3 regions of the Blastococcus sp. SYSU D00868 genome follow, and region 2 is predicted to be linked to each of the others. Evidence: riboswitches for the same ligand, from Rfam matches in the RefSeq annotation. Region 2 holds a riboswitch; each other region holds the start of a gene.
What was found. A riboswitch is a leader RNA that binds a small molecule or an ion and turns the genes downstream of it on or off. The one in region 2 is predicted to bind S-adenosylmethionine.
Positions count from the first base shown of each region.

Region 1: another riboswitch for S-adenosylmethionine. It lies ahead of ACI79F_RS09785 (BMP family ABC transporter substrate-binding protein); the one in region 2 lies ahead of ACI79F_RS06120 (bifunctional o-acetylhomoserine/o-acetylserine sulfhydrylase).
Region 3: another riboswitch for S-adenosylmethionine. It lies ahead of thrC (threonine synthase); the one in region 2 lies ahead of ACI79F_RS06120 (bifunctional o-acetylhomoserine/o-acetylserine sulfhydrylase).

Region 1 covers NZ_JBJGZO010000008.1:124,657-129,485, forward strand. Annotated here, with positions in the region: gene ACI79F_RS09775 (methyl-accepting chemotaxis protein) at 1-1,364, shown strand, start outside; gene ACI79F_RS09780 (pyridoxal phosphate-dependent aminotransferase) at 1,456-2,631, opposite strand; SAM riboswitch class IV at 2,762-2,873, shown strand; gene ACI79F_RS09785 (BMP family ABC transporter substrate-binding protein) at 2,970-4,016, shown strand; gene ACI79F_RS09790 (ABC transporter ATP-binding protein) at 4,013-4,829, shown strand, end outside.
Region 2 covers NZ_JBJGZO010000005.1:54,068-58,896, reverse strand. Annotated here, with positions in the region: gene ACI79F_RS06135 (thioesterase family protein) at 1-412, shown strand, start outside; gene ACI79F_RS06130 (mechanosensitive ion channel family protein) at 500-1,390, shown strand; gene ACI79F_RS06125 (hypothetical protein) at 1,474-1,911, shown strand; SAM riboswitch class IV at 1,968-2,083, shown strand; gene ACI79F_RS06120 (bifunctional o-acetylhomoserine/o-acetylserine sulfhydrylase) at 2,127-3,419, shown strand; gene metX (homoserine O-acetyltransferase MetX) at 3,421-4,557, shown strand; gene gdhA (NADP-specific glutamate dehydrogenase) at 4,632-4,829, opposite strand, start outside.
Region 3 covers NZ_JBJGZO010000033.1:4,015-8,843, forward strand. Annotated here, with positions in the region: gene ACI79F_RS20655 (enoyl-CoA hydratase/isomerase family protein) at 1-174, opposite strand, end outside; gene ACI79F_RS20660 (helix-turn-helix domain-containing protein) at 171-401, opposite strand; gene ACI79F_RS20665 (hypothetical protein) at 590-751, shown strand; gene ACI79F_RS20670 (HAD-IIB family hydrolase) at 793-1,614, opposite strand; SAM riboswitch class I at 1,673-1,801, shown strand; gene thrC (threonine synthase) at 1,814-3,115, shown strand; gene ACI79F_RS20680 (cold-shock protein) at 3,327-3,527, shown strand; gene groL (chaperonin GroEL) at 3,946-4,829, shown strand, end outside.

The DNA of each region.
Region 1 (4,829 bases), on a different contig from region 2:
AGTACGCCGTCTCCGACCCCGCCCGCCGCGTCGAGCTGCTCGGCGAGATGGAGGAGAAGAACGCCGACGTCGAGGCCGCGCTGGCCGAGTACCGGCCGTTCGTCGTCGACCCCGACGCGATCGCGAAGTACGAGAGCGCCCGCGAGGAGTTCCTGTCCACCAGCGCCACCCAGCTGTTCCCCGCCGCCGACAGCGGCGACCTCGCCCTCTACGCGCAGGTCTACCGCGAGGTCTCCAGCCCGCTGCTGACCGACATCGCCGACGGGCTCGAGGAGGAGGGCCTGGCGCAGTCGGCGCAGGCCGTCGCCCGCAACGCCGCCAGCGAGGACGACGCGAGCAACGCCATCACGCTGCTGCTGGTCACCTCGCTGACCGCCGTGGTGCTCGCCGTCGGGCTGACCGTGGTCGTCGTCCGCCGGATGGTCCGCAACCTGCAGGCCGTGCAGCGCTCCGCCGAGGCCCTGGCCGCCGGCGACCTGACCGTGGCCGTCTCCGTCGACGGCGCGGACGAGGTGGGCCGCATGGCCGCCGCGCTCGATTCCGCCCAGCAGAGCCTGCGCGGCGTCATGGCCACGGTGGTCGGCGCGGCGGACGCGGTGGCGGCGTCGTCGGAGGAGCTGTCGGCGTCCTCGGCGCAGATCTCGGCCTCGGCGGGCGAGACCTCGGCGCAGTCCGGGGTGGTGGCCGGCGCCGCCGAGGAGGTGTCGCGCAGCGTGGCGACCGTGGCCGCGGGCGCGGAGCAGATGGGCGCCTCGATCCGGGAGATCGCGACCAACGCCGCCGAGGCCTCGGAGGTCGCGCACCGCGCCGTCACGGCGGCCGAGACGACGACCGCCACCGTGGCGAAGCTGGGGGAGTCCTCTGCGGAGATCGGCAACGTCGTGAAGGTGATCACGAGCATCGCGGAGCAGACGAACCTCCTCGCCCTCAACGCCACCATCGAGGCCGCCCGCGCAGGCGAGGCCGGCAAGGGCTTCGCCGTCGTCGCCAACGAGGTCAAGGAGCTGGCCCAGGAGACGGCGAAGGCCACCGAGGACATCGCCCGGCGGGTGCAGGCCATCCAGGGCGACACCACCGCCGCGGTCGCGGCGATCGGGGAGATCAGCTCGATCGTCGCCCAGATCTCCGACCGGCAGACCACCATCGCCAGCGCGGTGGAGGAGCAGACCGCCACCACCAACGAGATGGCGCGGTCGGTCGCCGAGGCGGCGCAGGGCTCCGGTCAGATCGCCGACAACATCACCGGCGTCTCCACCGCCGCCGACTCCACCACCCAGGCGCTCGCCCAGACCCGCACCGCCGTCGACGAGCTGTCGCGGATGGCGTCGGACCTGCGCAGCACCGTCGGCCGCTTCACCTACTGAGGAAGGACCGCCCCCTCGGCGAGATCTGCACACTCGTCACCATCGACGGCTGATGGCGTCGACTGTGCAGATCTCGTCGAGGGGGGCGGGGTCAGCGGGCCAGGCGGGCGCCGAGGCGGGCCAGCCGCTCGGCGGCCTCGGTGAGGACGGCGTCCTGCTTGCAGAACGCGAACCGCACCAGGGACGGCGCCGCGTCCTGGTCGTCGTGGAACACCCGCACCGGCACGCCCACCACGCCGGCCAGCTGCGGCAGGTCCCAGCACAGCGCCATCGAGTCGGTGTAGCCCAGCGGCGCGGCGTCGGCGGTGACGAAGTAGGTGCCGTCCGGCCGGTTCACTGCGAAGCCCGCCGCGGTCAGCCCGGCCACGAGCAGGTCGCGCTTGCGGGCGAGGTCGGCGCGCAGCCCGTCGAAGTACTCGTCGGGCAGGGCCAGCGCCCGGGCCACGGCCGGCTGGAACGGGCCGCTGCCGACGTAGGTGAGGAACTGCTTGACCGCCCGGACGGCGGCGACGAGCTCCGTCGGACCGTGCACCCAGCCGACCTTCCAGCCGGTCACCGAGAACGTCTTGCCGGCCGAGGAGATGGTCAGCGTCCGCTCGGCCATCCCCGGCAGCGTCGCGATCGACAGGTGCGGGACGCCGTAGGTCATGTGCTCGTAGACCTCGTCGGCGACGACGACCGCGTCGTGCTCGGCGGCCAGCCGGGCGACCAGCTCGAGCTCGGCGCGGGTGAAGACCTTGCCGGTCGGGTTGTGCGGGGTGTTGAGCAGCACCAGCCTGGTGCGGGGCGTGAACGCCGCCCGCAGCGCCGCCTCGTCGACGGCGAAGTCCGGCGAGCGCAGCACCACGGTCCGCCGGGTGGCCCCGGCGAGCGCGACGGTGGCGGCGTAGCTGTCGTAGTAGGGCTCGAAGGTCACCACCTCGTCGCCGGGGGTGGTGAGCGCGAGGACGGCGGCGGCGATCGCCTCGGTCGCGCCGACGGTGACCAGGACGTCGCCCGGGTCCACCCGCAGCCCGCGGAAGCGCGCCTGGTGGGCGGCGACCGCCTCCCGCAGCTCGGCGACGCCGGGGCCGGGCGGGTACTGGTTGGCGCCGCCGCGGATCGCGCCGACGGCGTCCTCCAGCAGCGAGTCGGGCCCGTCGGTGTCCGGGAAGCCCTGGCCCAGGTTGATCGCCCCGGTGCGTACCGCCAGCGCCGACATCTCGGCGAACACCGTGGTGGCGAAGGGCTGCATCCGCTCGGTGAGCGCGGCGCTGGGCAGGGTCACGGCGGCCAGTCTCCCACCGGCGGCTGCGGCCGGACGGCGTCCCACTGAGTGGACCGCCGTCCCGGGCTGCGGGACGGTCGGCGGAGGGCCGCCGCCCTCCCGGGGGCCGGGCGCGTGTAAGTTCTCGACCGGTCCTGAGCGCCAGCGTCAAGCCCCGGCTCGCTGGCCGGCAACCCTCTCCGTCGCGGGGTGCTTCCGGGTGACGACCAGACCTGGACACCGTGTCCCGGTAAGGACGAGGAGGATCGGGTGGACGCCGAGGCCGCCCCCCTCCGGCCGGACCGGTCACGGTGTCGCCCGACCAGCGCGCACGCCGCGCCCGCTCCCAGGGAGACCCGATGAACCTCGTCCACAGCCGGGGCCGGCTGCCCGCGCTGGCCCTCGTGGCCCTCGCGGGCCTCACGGCCTGCTCCGACAGCGACTCCGGCGGGGGGAGCGGCGACGGCGGCGACTCCGCCGGCTCGATCATCGTGATCACCCCCAACCCGGTCGGCGGCAACAACTTCCTCGAGCTCGCGATCGAGGGCGCCCAGCGGGTCGCCGACGAGGAGGGGCTGGAGCTCGACGTCTTCGAGAGCAACGACCCGACGTCGATCCAGCAGAACGTCGAGGCCGCCGTCCGCGAGCAGCCCGACATCGTCATCGGCCTGACCTTCTCCCTGCAGGACGCCTTCGCCACGGTGCCGGTCGACAACCCCGACCAGCAGTTCCTGCTCGTCGACGGCTGCCCGGACCCGCAGCCGGACAACGTCACCTGCGCCGCCTTCCGCGAGCACGAGGCCACCTACCTGGCCGGCGTCGAGGCCGGGCTCCTCACCCAGTCGGGCCAGATCGGCGTCGTCGCCGCCCTCGACACCCCGTTCATCCGCCGCTGGGTCGACCCCTTCCTGGCCGGCGCGCAGAGCGTGAACCCCACCGTCGCCTCCACCCCGCTGTTCGTCGGCGGCGACAACCCCTTCGGTGACCCGGCGCGCGGCGGGGCGCAGGCGCAGGTGCTCGCCGACGGCGGGGCCGACCAGGTGCTGCTCGCCGCCTCCGGCAGCAACGTCGGCGCCTTCGAGGTCGCCGCGTCCGGCGCCTTCCAGGCCTACGGCGTCGACGTGAACGAGTGCGGCTCGGCCCCGGGCCAGGTCGTCGACAACGTCATCAAGAACGTCGACGTCGCGCTGGAGGAGTCGGTCCGCTCCATCCTGGACGGCGACAGCGGCGGCTCGCAGGTCTACGGCCTGGCCGAGGACGGCGTGGGCCTGACCGCCTTCGCCGACGACGTGGCCGACTCCGGCTGCCTGATCGCCGACCGCCCGGACGTCATCGAGCAGCTCGAGGGCATCCGCCAGCAGATCATCGACGGCACGATCACCGTGGACGACCCGGCCGCTGGATGACCGGCAGCACGACCGACGCGCGCTCGGCCGCGGGGGCTCCCCCCGCGGCCGAGCTGCGCGGCATCACCAAGCGCTTCGGCCCCGTCGTCGCCGTCGACGGCGTGGACCTGGTCCTCGAGCGCGGCACCGTGCACGCCGTCGTCGGGGAGAACGGGGCCGGCAAGTCCACCCTGATGTCGGTGCTCTACGGCCTGCACCGGCCCGACGCCGGGCAGGTGCTGCGCGACGGCCGCGAGGTGCGGCTGTCCTCGCCGCTGGACGCCATCGCCGCCGGCCTGGGCATGGTGCACCAGCACTTCCGGCTGTTCGGCTCGCTGAGCGTGGCCGAGAACGTCGTCTACCGCGCCGAGCCGGCCCGCTTCGGGGTGCTGGACCGGCGGGCCGCCGAGCGGCGGGTGGCGGAGCTCTCCGCCCGCATCGGCCTGGACGTCGACCCCACCGCCCGCGTCGACACGCTGCCCCTCGGCGTCCGCCAGCGGGTGGAGATCCTCAAGGCGCTGCACCGGCAGGCCGAGGTGCTCATCCTCGACGAGCCGACCGCCGTGCTCACCCCCGGCGAGGTCGACTCGCTGTTCGCCGTCGTCCGGCGGATGGCCGAGCAGGGGACGACGGTCGCCCTGGTCACCCACAAGGTCCGCGAGGTGCTCGAGGCGACCGACCGGGTCACCGTGCTGCGCGACGGCGCCGTCACCGCCCGGCTCACCACCCGCGACACCACCGCCGGCGAGATCGTCGAGGCGATGATCGGCCGCGGGCTCGTCCCCGCCGTCAACCCGCGCGGCGCCGTCACCGGCGACCCGGTGCTCGAGGTGA
Region 2 (4,829 bases):
GGAGGACGGCCGGGCCGAGGTGCCCGGCGTCTTCGCCACCGACGTGGCCTACCACCGCGCGCTGGAGTGGCGGTTCACCGCCGGCTCGTTCAACTCCCCCGGTCCGGCGGCCGCCTGGACCCGTCCGCTGGCGCCGCTCGTCGCCGGCGAGCCGATCACCCCGCTGGAGCACCTGCTGGTGATGACCGACGCGGCCAGCGGCATCTCCGCCGAGCTGGACTGGTCGCGGGCCACCTTCGCCAACGTCGACCTGACCGTCTCGCTGTACCGGCCGCCGGCCGGCGAGTGGCTGGCCATGGACGCCACCACCGCGCTCGGCCCGGCCGGCGCGGCGCAGTGCTTCGCCGACCTGTTCGACGGCACCGGCCGGATCGGCCGGTCGGCGGCGTCGCTGTTCGTCGAGCCCCGCTGAGCGGCCCCGCAGCGGACTGGCCGGTCCGCCGGGGGGGCGGGAGGGTGGACGCCGACCCCGCCCCCGGCCCGGCGAGAGAGGACGCGCGTGCAACCGCTGGAGGACCTGCTGGAGTGGCTCGCGGGCCGCGGCCTGGAGATCGTGCTGATCATCCTGGCCTCGGTGCTGCTGGCCCGGTTCGTGGCCTGGGTGGGCAGCAAGATCACCGACAGCATCGACCGGCGCTCCACCGGCGGGGACGCGCTCGTCCGCTCCGAGGCGGCCAAGCACCGGCACTCGCTGACCCAGGTCATCACCTGGACGCTGATCGTCCTCGTCTACGCCGTCGCGGTCTTCTTCGTGCTCGACCGGCTGGGCGTCCCGGTCACCGGGCTGGTCGCGCCGGCCACCGTGCTCGGCGTCGGCCTCGGCTTCGGCGCCCAGCGGATCGTCGGCGACGTCCTGGCCGGGTTCTTCATCATCACCGAGCGGCAGTACGGCTTCGGCGACGTCGTCGCGATCGCCGTCACCGGCGCCGCGGAGCCGGCCAACGGGACGGTCGAGGACGTCACGCTGCGGGTCACCCGGGTCCGCTCGCCCAACGGCGAGGTCATCACCGTCCCGAACGGGCAGATCGTCAAGGTCGTCAACCTCTCCCGCGACTGGGCGCGCGCGGTGATCGACGTCCCGGTGCCGACCAGCGTCGACGTCAACCGGGCCAACGAGCTGCTGCGCGAGGTGGGCCGGGAGGCGTTCGCCGACCCGCACCTGCGGCAGCTGCTGCTCGACGAGCCGACCGTGATGGGCGTGGAGAGCCTCGGCCTGGAGGAGGTCAACGTCCGGGTGGTCGCCCGCACGCTGCCGGGCAAGCAGTTCGAGGTCGGCCGCGACCTGCGCGCCCGCATCGTCCTGGCGTTCCGCCGGCTGGGCGTCGCCGTGCCGGTGGCCGACGGCGACGGGCAGGCCGGGAACGGCGTCCGGTCGGAGGCCCGCCGGTGACCGGCCCCACCCCGGACCCCGGCCGGGAGCCCGGCGCGCGGCCGGAACCCGCCCCGTCCATGCCGACGGCCCCCGCGCCGACCATGTCCACGGCCCCGGCCGAGGGCCCGCGCCGCTGGTGGGCGGCGATCCCGCGGCGGCTGGGCCGGGCACGCACGTCGACCGTCGTCCTCGCCGTGCTGTTCGTGTCGCTCGGGCTGCTCTACCTCTACGTCCGCCCCGAGACGACCGACCCCGCGCCGGCCGGGGAGACCTCCGAGGTCGTCCCCGCGCCGGCTCCCACCACCGAGCCCACCGAGCCGGCGCCGACGACCGAGCCGGAGACCGCGTCGCCGACGGGCACGCGGCCGACGACGACCGCCCCCTCCACCACCGGCGGCTCCGACGAGGAGGAGGCGACGCCGGCGGAGGAGACCCCCACCGCCGAGCCTCCGCCGACCTCGTCGGAGCCGACCGCCACCCGCACCCCCACCGGCACCCGCGCCCCCACCAGCGGGACCAGCTCCGCGCCGACCGGCTGAGGGGCCCGCGGGACCCCTGTGACGGGCGGTGCGCGGCGGCCGCTAGATTCCGGCTGGCTCACGAGAGGCAGTGACAAGCACCTGGCTGGCTGCCCGGCAACCTCTACTCCGTCCGAGGTGCTCCAGGGGAAGAGCCGGTCGGACGGCGCCCGCCGCCCGGCAAGACGGAGTCCCCGGTGCGCCGCCGGGCCTCCCGACCGAGAGGAGACCGGCGCATGACCGACCCGCAGAGCTGGAGCTTCGAGACCCGGCAGATCCACGCCGGCACGAGCCCGGACCCGACGACCGGGGCCCGCGCCCTGCCGATCTACGCGACGACGAGCTACCAGTTCCGCGACGCCCAGCACGCCGCCGACCTGTTCGCGCTGGCCGAGATGGGCAACATCTACACGCGGATCATGAACCCGACGCAGGACGCGCTGGAGCAGCGCGTGGCGTCGCTGGAGGGCGGCGTCGCGGCGCTCGCCGTCTCCAGCGGCCAGGCCGCCGAGACCCTGGCGATCCTGAACGTCGCCGAGGCCGGCAGCCACATCGTGGCGTCGGCGTCGCTGTACGGCGGCACCTACAACCTGCTGCACCACTCGCTGCCCAAGCTGGGCGTCACGGTGTCCTTCGTCGAGGACCCCGACGACCCGGAGAACTGGCAGTCGCTGGTCCAGGAGAACACCAAGGCCTTCTACGCCGAGACGATCGGCAACCCGAAGGGCGACGTCCTCGACATCAGCGCGGTCTCCGAGGTCGCGCACCGCAACGGCGTCCCGCTGATCGTCGACAACACCATCGCCACGCCCTACCTGATCCGGCCGATCGAGTTCGGCGCCGACGTCGTCGTCCACTCGGCGACCAAGTACCTGGGCGGGCACGGCACCGCGATCGCCGGCCTGATCGTCGACTCGGGCAACTTCGACTGGACCAGCGGCAAGTTCCCCGGCTTCACCGAGCCCGACCCGACCTACCACGGCGTCGTCTACGCCGACCTCGGCGCGCCGGCCTACGCGCTCAAGGCCCGGGTGCAGCTGCTGCGCGACCTCGGCCCGGCGATCAGCCCGTTCAACGCCTTCCTCGTGGTGCAGGGCATCGAGACGCTGTCGCTGCGGATGGAGCGCCACGTCGCCAACGCTCAGCGGGTGGCCGAGTTCCTCGAGGGCCACGACGCCGTCGACCGGGTCAACTACCCCGGCCTGGCGTCCTCCCCGTGGCACGCCGCGCAGCAGAAGTACGCGCCCCGCGGCGCGGGCGCGGTGCTGACCTTCGAGCTGCACGGCGGCGTGGAGGCCGGCAAGCGCTTCGTCGACGCCCTGGAGCTGCACAGCCACGTGGCCAACATCGGCGACGTGCGCAGCCTGGTGATCCACCCGGCGTCGACCACCCACTCGCAGCTCACGCCCGAGGAGCAGCTGACCACCCGGGTCACCCCGGGCCTGGTGCGCCTCGCCGTGGGCCTGGAGGGGATCGAGGACATCCTCGCCGACCTGGAGGCCGGCTTCCGCGCCGCCAAGGAGGCCTGACGTGCCCGGGGTCCGGGACGCCGGCCCGGCGTCCCGGACCCCACCGCGCACCGGCGGTTGGCGGGACGGCGACCCGGCCGGGGACCGGCTGTTCCTCGACCTGGACACGGTCCTGGAGGGGCCGCTCGCCCTGGAGCGCGGCGGGGTGCTGCCCGGCGTCCGCGTCGCCTACGAGACGTGGGGGACGCTCGCGCCCGACGGCGGCAACGCCGTGCTGGTCGAGCACGCCCTGACCGGCGACAGCCACCTGGCCGGCCCGGCCGGGCCGGGGCACCCCACGCCCGGCTGGTGGGAGGGGCTGGTCGGGCCGGGCGCCCCGCTGGACACCGACCGGCTGTTCGTCGTCTGCGCCAACGTGCTCGGCGGCTGCCAGGGCACCACCGGCCCCTCCTCGACCGCGCCGGACGGCGCCCCCTGGGGCTCCCGCTTCCCGGCGGTGACGGTCGCCGACCAGGTGGCGGTGGAGGCGGCGCTGGCCGACGCGCTCGGCGTCCGCCGCTGGGCCGCGGTGCTGGGCGGCTCGATGGGCGGGATGCGCGCGCTGGAGTGGGCCGTCGCGCACCCCGATCGGGTCGGTGCGCTGTTCTTCCTCGCCTCCGGCGCCGCGGTGACCGCCGACCAGCTGGGCACCCAGACGACCCAGCAGACGGCGATCCGCAGCGACCCCGCCTGGGCCGGCGGCGACCACCTCCCCGCCCCCGGACCGGTCGCCGGGCTCGGCGTCGCCCGGCGGATCGCCCACCTCACCTACCGCAGCGACCTGGAGCTGGAGGAGCGGTTCGGCGCCGTCGTGCAGGACGACGGCCGGTTCGCCGTCGCCTCCTACCTCGACCACCACGCCGCCAAGCTGGTCGCCCGCTTCGACGCCGGCAGCTACGTGGTGCTCACCGAGTCGATGAACACCTGGGACGTCGGCCGCGGGCGGGGCGGCGTCGAGGCGGCGCTGGCCCGGGTGACCGCGCGGGCGGTGGTGGCCGGCGTGGACAGCGACCGGCTCTACCCCCTGGCGCTGCAGCAGCGGGTGGCCGACGCGCTCGGCGTCCCGCTGCGGGTCGTCTCCTCGCCGTACGGGCACGACGGGTTCCTCATCGAGGTCGACGCCGTCGGCGCGCTGGTCCGCGAGCTGCTGGGCACCTGACCCGCCTCGACGAGATCTGCACACTCGTCGCCAGCAGGCCCTGAGGGCGACGAGTGTGCAGATCTCGCGGCGGCTCAGATGAGGCCGTGGGCGTGCACCGCCTCGGCCACCTCCAGGAAGCCCGCGACGTTCGCGCCGAGCACCAGGTCGCCCGGGGCGCCGTACTCCTCGGCGGTGGCGTGGCAGCGGGCGTGGATGGCCCGCATGATCTCCTCCAGCCGCGCCTCGCTGTGCTCGAACGTCCAGCGGTCGCGGGAGGCGTTCTGCTGCAT
Region 3 (4,829 bases), on a different contig from region 2:
GCCGCGGACCACCACGACGCGCACGTCGTCGTCCAGCGACGCCCCGACGGCGGCCAGCGCCGTCCACGTGGCCGGGGTCTGCGCGTTGAGCTGGTCGGGGCGGTCCAGCGTGACGGTGAGGACGGCGCCGTCCCGCGCCGTCCGCACCCACCCGTCGGCGAGACCCGCGGTCACGCCTCCTTCTTGCTGTTGCGGTTCGCTCCCCCACGGCTGCGCAGGCTCGCACCCGACTCCGACAGGAGCCGGTGGACGAAGCCGTAGGAGCGGTTCGTCGAGGTGGCCAGCGACCGGATGCTCTCCCCCTCGTCGTACCGCTTGCGCAGCTCGTCGGCCAGCGAGGTGCGGTCCCCGCCGGTGATGCGCTTGCCCTTGCCGAGGTCCGCCGTGCTCGAGTCGGCCATGACTCCCCTCCGTCAGCAGCCGCCGCGCGACGGTGCGCCAGTGCCCGTCCGGACCGCTGCTCGTCCCCTTGGCGCCGCCGTCCCGCTGACCGCGACATCCCGCGACACATGATCACCCAGGGGCACCGGGCGCGCGCGGCGAACCCGGGCGGTTCCGCTGCGGGTACCGGCGCGGCGCGATCCCCGGCATGGCCGGAGCAGGCGCCCCACGCCACCACGGGATCGACCACGTCGAGCCGGCGGTGACCGACCTCGACCGACCCTGGCTGCCGTCGCCGCGCACGGCGGGCCGTCGGTTCCCCTCCAGCGAGCCCGACGGCACCGAGCACGGCGTCCGGGCCGAGCGGTAGTGGAGTCGCCGGGTGACGGTTCCCGTCACCCGGCGACTGCGCTACAGGCTGGCGCGGACCGCCTGGGCCCAGCCCTCGCCCATCGCGGCCCCGGTGACGGCGGCGTTCGGGACGGCGTCCAGGCGATCGGCCATCCCGTCGACCTCGGCGCCGTTCGCGGTGATCCACAGCCGGCCCACCGCGGGCGCCATCTCCAGGTCGCTCACGCTGTCGCCGATCGCCACCGCCTCGGCCGGGTCGATCCCGCGACGCTCGAGGTCCCAGGCGATGGCGAGGCCCTTGGAGATGCCGCGCGGCATGAGGTGGTAGACCCGCGGCGGCGCCGGATCGGGGTCCAGCGTCATCCGGGAGGTCGGCAGGATCGCGCCGTTGTCCTTGAGGGTCAGCCAGCCGAACCCCCGCTCCGCCAGCTCGGCGTCGACGGCCAGCGGGTCGACCCGGCCGCGCAGCAGCGCGTCGGTCTCGTGCGTCGAGTGCCACGGCGCGTGCCACTCCAGCCGGCCGGGGTGGCGGGCCATCAGCTCCTCGACGACGCCGGCCTCGGCCATCACGTCCATCGGCGTGCGGCCGGCGTGCTCGGCGGGCAGCTCGCCGGTGAGCCGGTGCGTGCCGCGGCCGCCGTCCCAGCTGACCACCGCGCCCAGCTCGGCGATGGCGCCGTCGGCGGCGAAGATCCGCGCCGCCTCCACCACCTGCTCGAAGGTCCGGCCGCTGACCAGCACCAGCGCGACGCCCGCCCGGTGCAGCTCGAGCAGCGCGGTGGCCGGGTCGGCGGTCAGCTCGCGGCCCGCGGTGTGCCAGAAGGAGCCGCGCGGGCCCACCATCGTGCCGTCGATGTCGGTGTAGACGATGCGCGTGGCCACCCGCGCAGTCTGGCCGCGCGCGGGACCGCGGGCCGACCCGGGTAGGCTCGCGGCGTTCCACTCATCCAGAGGGGCAGAGGGACACGGCCCGACGAAGCCCCGGCAACCGCCAGCTGCGCACCCGCGCGGCGGCAGGTGCCAATTCCGTCCCGCGCGGCTCGACGGCCCGACGCGGGGAAGATGAGGAGGTAGTCGTCGCATGACCCTGACCGCTCCCGGCTCCACCCAGGCCGACTCGAGCGCCGGCGGCCCCGTGCCGCCGTGTCCCGCCCGCGGCCTGGTGTGCCGCAACTGCGGCGCCACCTTCGGGCTGATCGCCGAGCACGCGTGCGCCGAGTGCTTCGGCCCGCTCGAGGTCGACTACGACCCCGAGCTGATGAAGGCGGTGACCCGGGAGCAGATCGAGGCCGGGCCGCAGAACATCTGGCGCTACGTCGCGCTGCTGCCGGTGGGCCAGGACCCGGCCGGCCGCGTCTCGCTGGACCCCGGCATGACCCCGCTCGTGCGCGCCGACCGGCTCGCCGCGGAGCTGGGCCTCACCGGCGGGCTGTGGGTCAAGGACGACTCGGCCAACCCCACCCACTCGTTCAAGGACCGGGTGGTCAGCCTCGCGGCCACCGCCGCGAAGAAGCTCGGCTACACGAAGATCGCCGCGGCCTCGACGGGCAACCTGGCGAACTCGGTGGCCGCGCACGCCGCCCGCGTCGGCCTGCCCTCCTACGTGTTCATCCCCGCCGACCTCGAGCCCGGCAAGGTCGTGCAGTCGGCGGTCTACGGCCAGACGCTGGTCGCCGTCGACGGCTCCTACGACGACGTCAACCGGCTGACCAGCGAGCTCGCCGAGACCGACGAGTTCGAGGACACCGCCTTCGTCAACCAGAACGTGCGGCCCTACTACGCCGAGGGCTCCAAGACGATGGGCTACGAGATCGCCGAGCAGCTCGGCTGGCGGATCCCGGCCCAGGTCGTCATCCCGATGGCGTCGGGCTCGCTGCTGACCAAGGTGGACAAGGCCTTCCGCGAGCTGACCGCCGCCGGCATCGTCGAGGCCACCGAGTGGACGATCTTCGGTGCCCAGTCGGCCGGCTGCGACCCGATCGCCACGGCGTTCGAGAACGGCTGGGACGTCGTCAAGCCGGTCAGGCCCACCGGCATCGCCAAGTCGCTCAACATCGGCAACCCCGCCGACGGCCCGTACGCGCTGGACGCCATCCGCCGCACCGGCGGCTCGGTCGGCCGGGTCGGCGACGAGGAGATCGTCCAGGGCATCCGCGACCTGGCCCGGACCACCGGCGTCTTCGCCGAGACCGCGGGCGGGGTGACCGTCGCCGTCCTCCGGCAGCTGGTCGCCGACGGGCGGCTGGACCGGGCGAAGGAGACCGTCGTCCTCAACACCGGTGAGGGGCTCAAGACCCTCGACCCGCTGGAGCCGGTCGTCGGCCCCACCCACCGGGTGGAGCCCTCGCTGCGGTCGGTCCGCGCGGCGGGGCTCATCGCCTAGGGGATAGGCTCGTCCCCTGACCGGGTGGCGGAACGACGCCGTCCGCCGCCACGGGCCCGCGTCGCGCGCCGGACTGGTGTGTTCGACGTCTCCTTGTTGTACCTTCTCGCGCGGTTCGAGTTCCACGCACGTGTCCGACGGGCGGAAGAGCGAGTAACCCGGCTCCCGGTAGACGGGAGACCGTCCGCACGCACGAGACGTGGGAGCACACGTGGCACAGGGCACCGTGAAGTGGTTCAACGCCGAGAAGGGCTTCGGCTTCATCGCCGTCGACGGCGGCCAGGACGTCTTCGTCCACTACTCGGCCATCCAGATGGACGGCTACAAGAGCCTCGACGAGGGCCAGCGGGTCACGTTCGAGGTCGTGCAGGGCGAGAAGGGCCCGCAGGCCGACGGCGTCCGCGTCGCCTGAGTCCTCCGCAGTCCTCGCAGAGGCCCGGTCCCCGAACGGGGGCCGGGCCTCTGTCACGTTCGGGTGACGGGACGCTGGGAGTCGGGGACGGCAGGTGGCCGGGGTGGCACGGTCGCGGGGCCCCGAGGGTCCCCGACCGGGACACGGGTAGCGGCTCAGCGGCTCAGCGGCATTCGGGGACGGCACCTGACCGCGGTGCGGTCCGGAGGACCGCAGTGTCACCGCCGACCCCTCTCCTTGCACTCGCCGGTCCCGAGTGCCAGACTTTCGGTTGGCACTCGACAGTGCCGAGTGCCAATCAGGTCGGAACGGTGAGGCACTGGTGCGCGGGCCGACGGAGCGCCCGCCGTGCCGGTGTCGTCCGTCGCGGGCGCCGGTCCCGGCCGTGCAGCGATCCATGCATGGAGGACATCACCACATGGCCAAGATGATCGCCTTCGAGGAAGAGGCGCGCCGCGGCCTCGAGCGGGGCATGAACACCCTCGCCGACGCCGTCAAGGTGACGCTCGGCCCCAAGGGCCGCAACGTCGTCCTCGAGAAGAAGTGGGGCGCCCCCACGATCACCAACGACGGTGTCAGCATCGCCAAGGAGATCGAGCTCGAGGACCCGTGGGAGAAGATCGGCGCCGAGCTGGTCAAGGAGGTCGCGAAGAAGACCGACGACGTCGCGGGTGACGGCACCACCACCGCCACCGTGCTGGCCCAGGCGCTCGTCCGCGAGGGTCTGCGCAACGTCGCCGCCGGCGCCAACCCGATGGCCCTGAAGAAGGGCATCGAGAAGGCCGTCGCCTCGGTCACCGAGTACCTCCTCTCGACCGCCAAGGACGTCGAGACCAAGGAGCAGATCGCCGCGACCGCGTCGATCTCCGCCGCTGACCCGGCCATCGGCGAGCTCATCGCCGAGGCGATGGACAAGGTCGGCAAGGAGGGCGTGATCACGGTCGAGGAGAGCAACACCTTCGGCCTGGAGCTCGAGCTCACCGAGGGCATGCGCTTCGACAAGGGCTACATCTCGCCCTACTTCGTGACCGACACCGAGCGCATGGAGGCCGTCCTCGACGACCCGTACGTGCTCGTCGTCAACAGCAAGATCAGCTCGGTCAAGGACCTGCTCCCGCTGCTGGAGAAGGTCATGCAGTCGGGCAAGCCGCTGGCCATCATCGCCGAGGACGTCGAGGGCGAGGCCCTGGCGACCCTGGTCGTGAACAAGATCCGCGGGACCTTCAAGTCCGTCGCGGTGAAGGCCCCCGGCTTCGGTGACCGCCGCAAGGCCATGCTCGCCGACATCGCCATCCTCGCCGG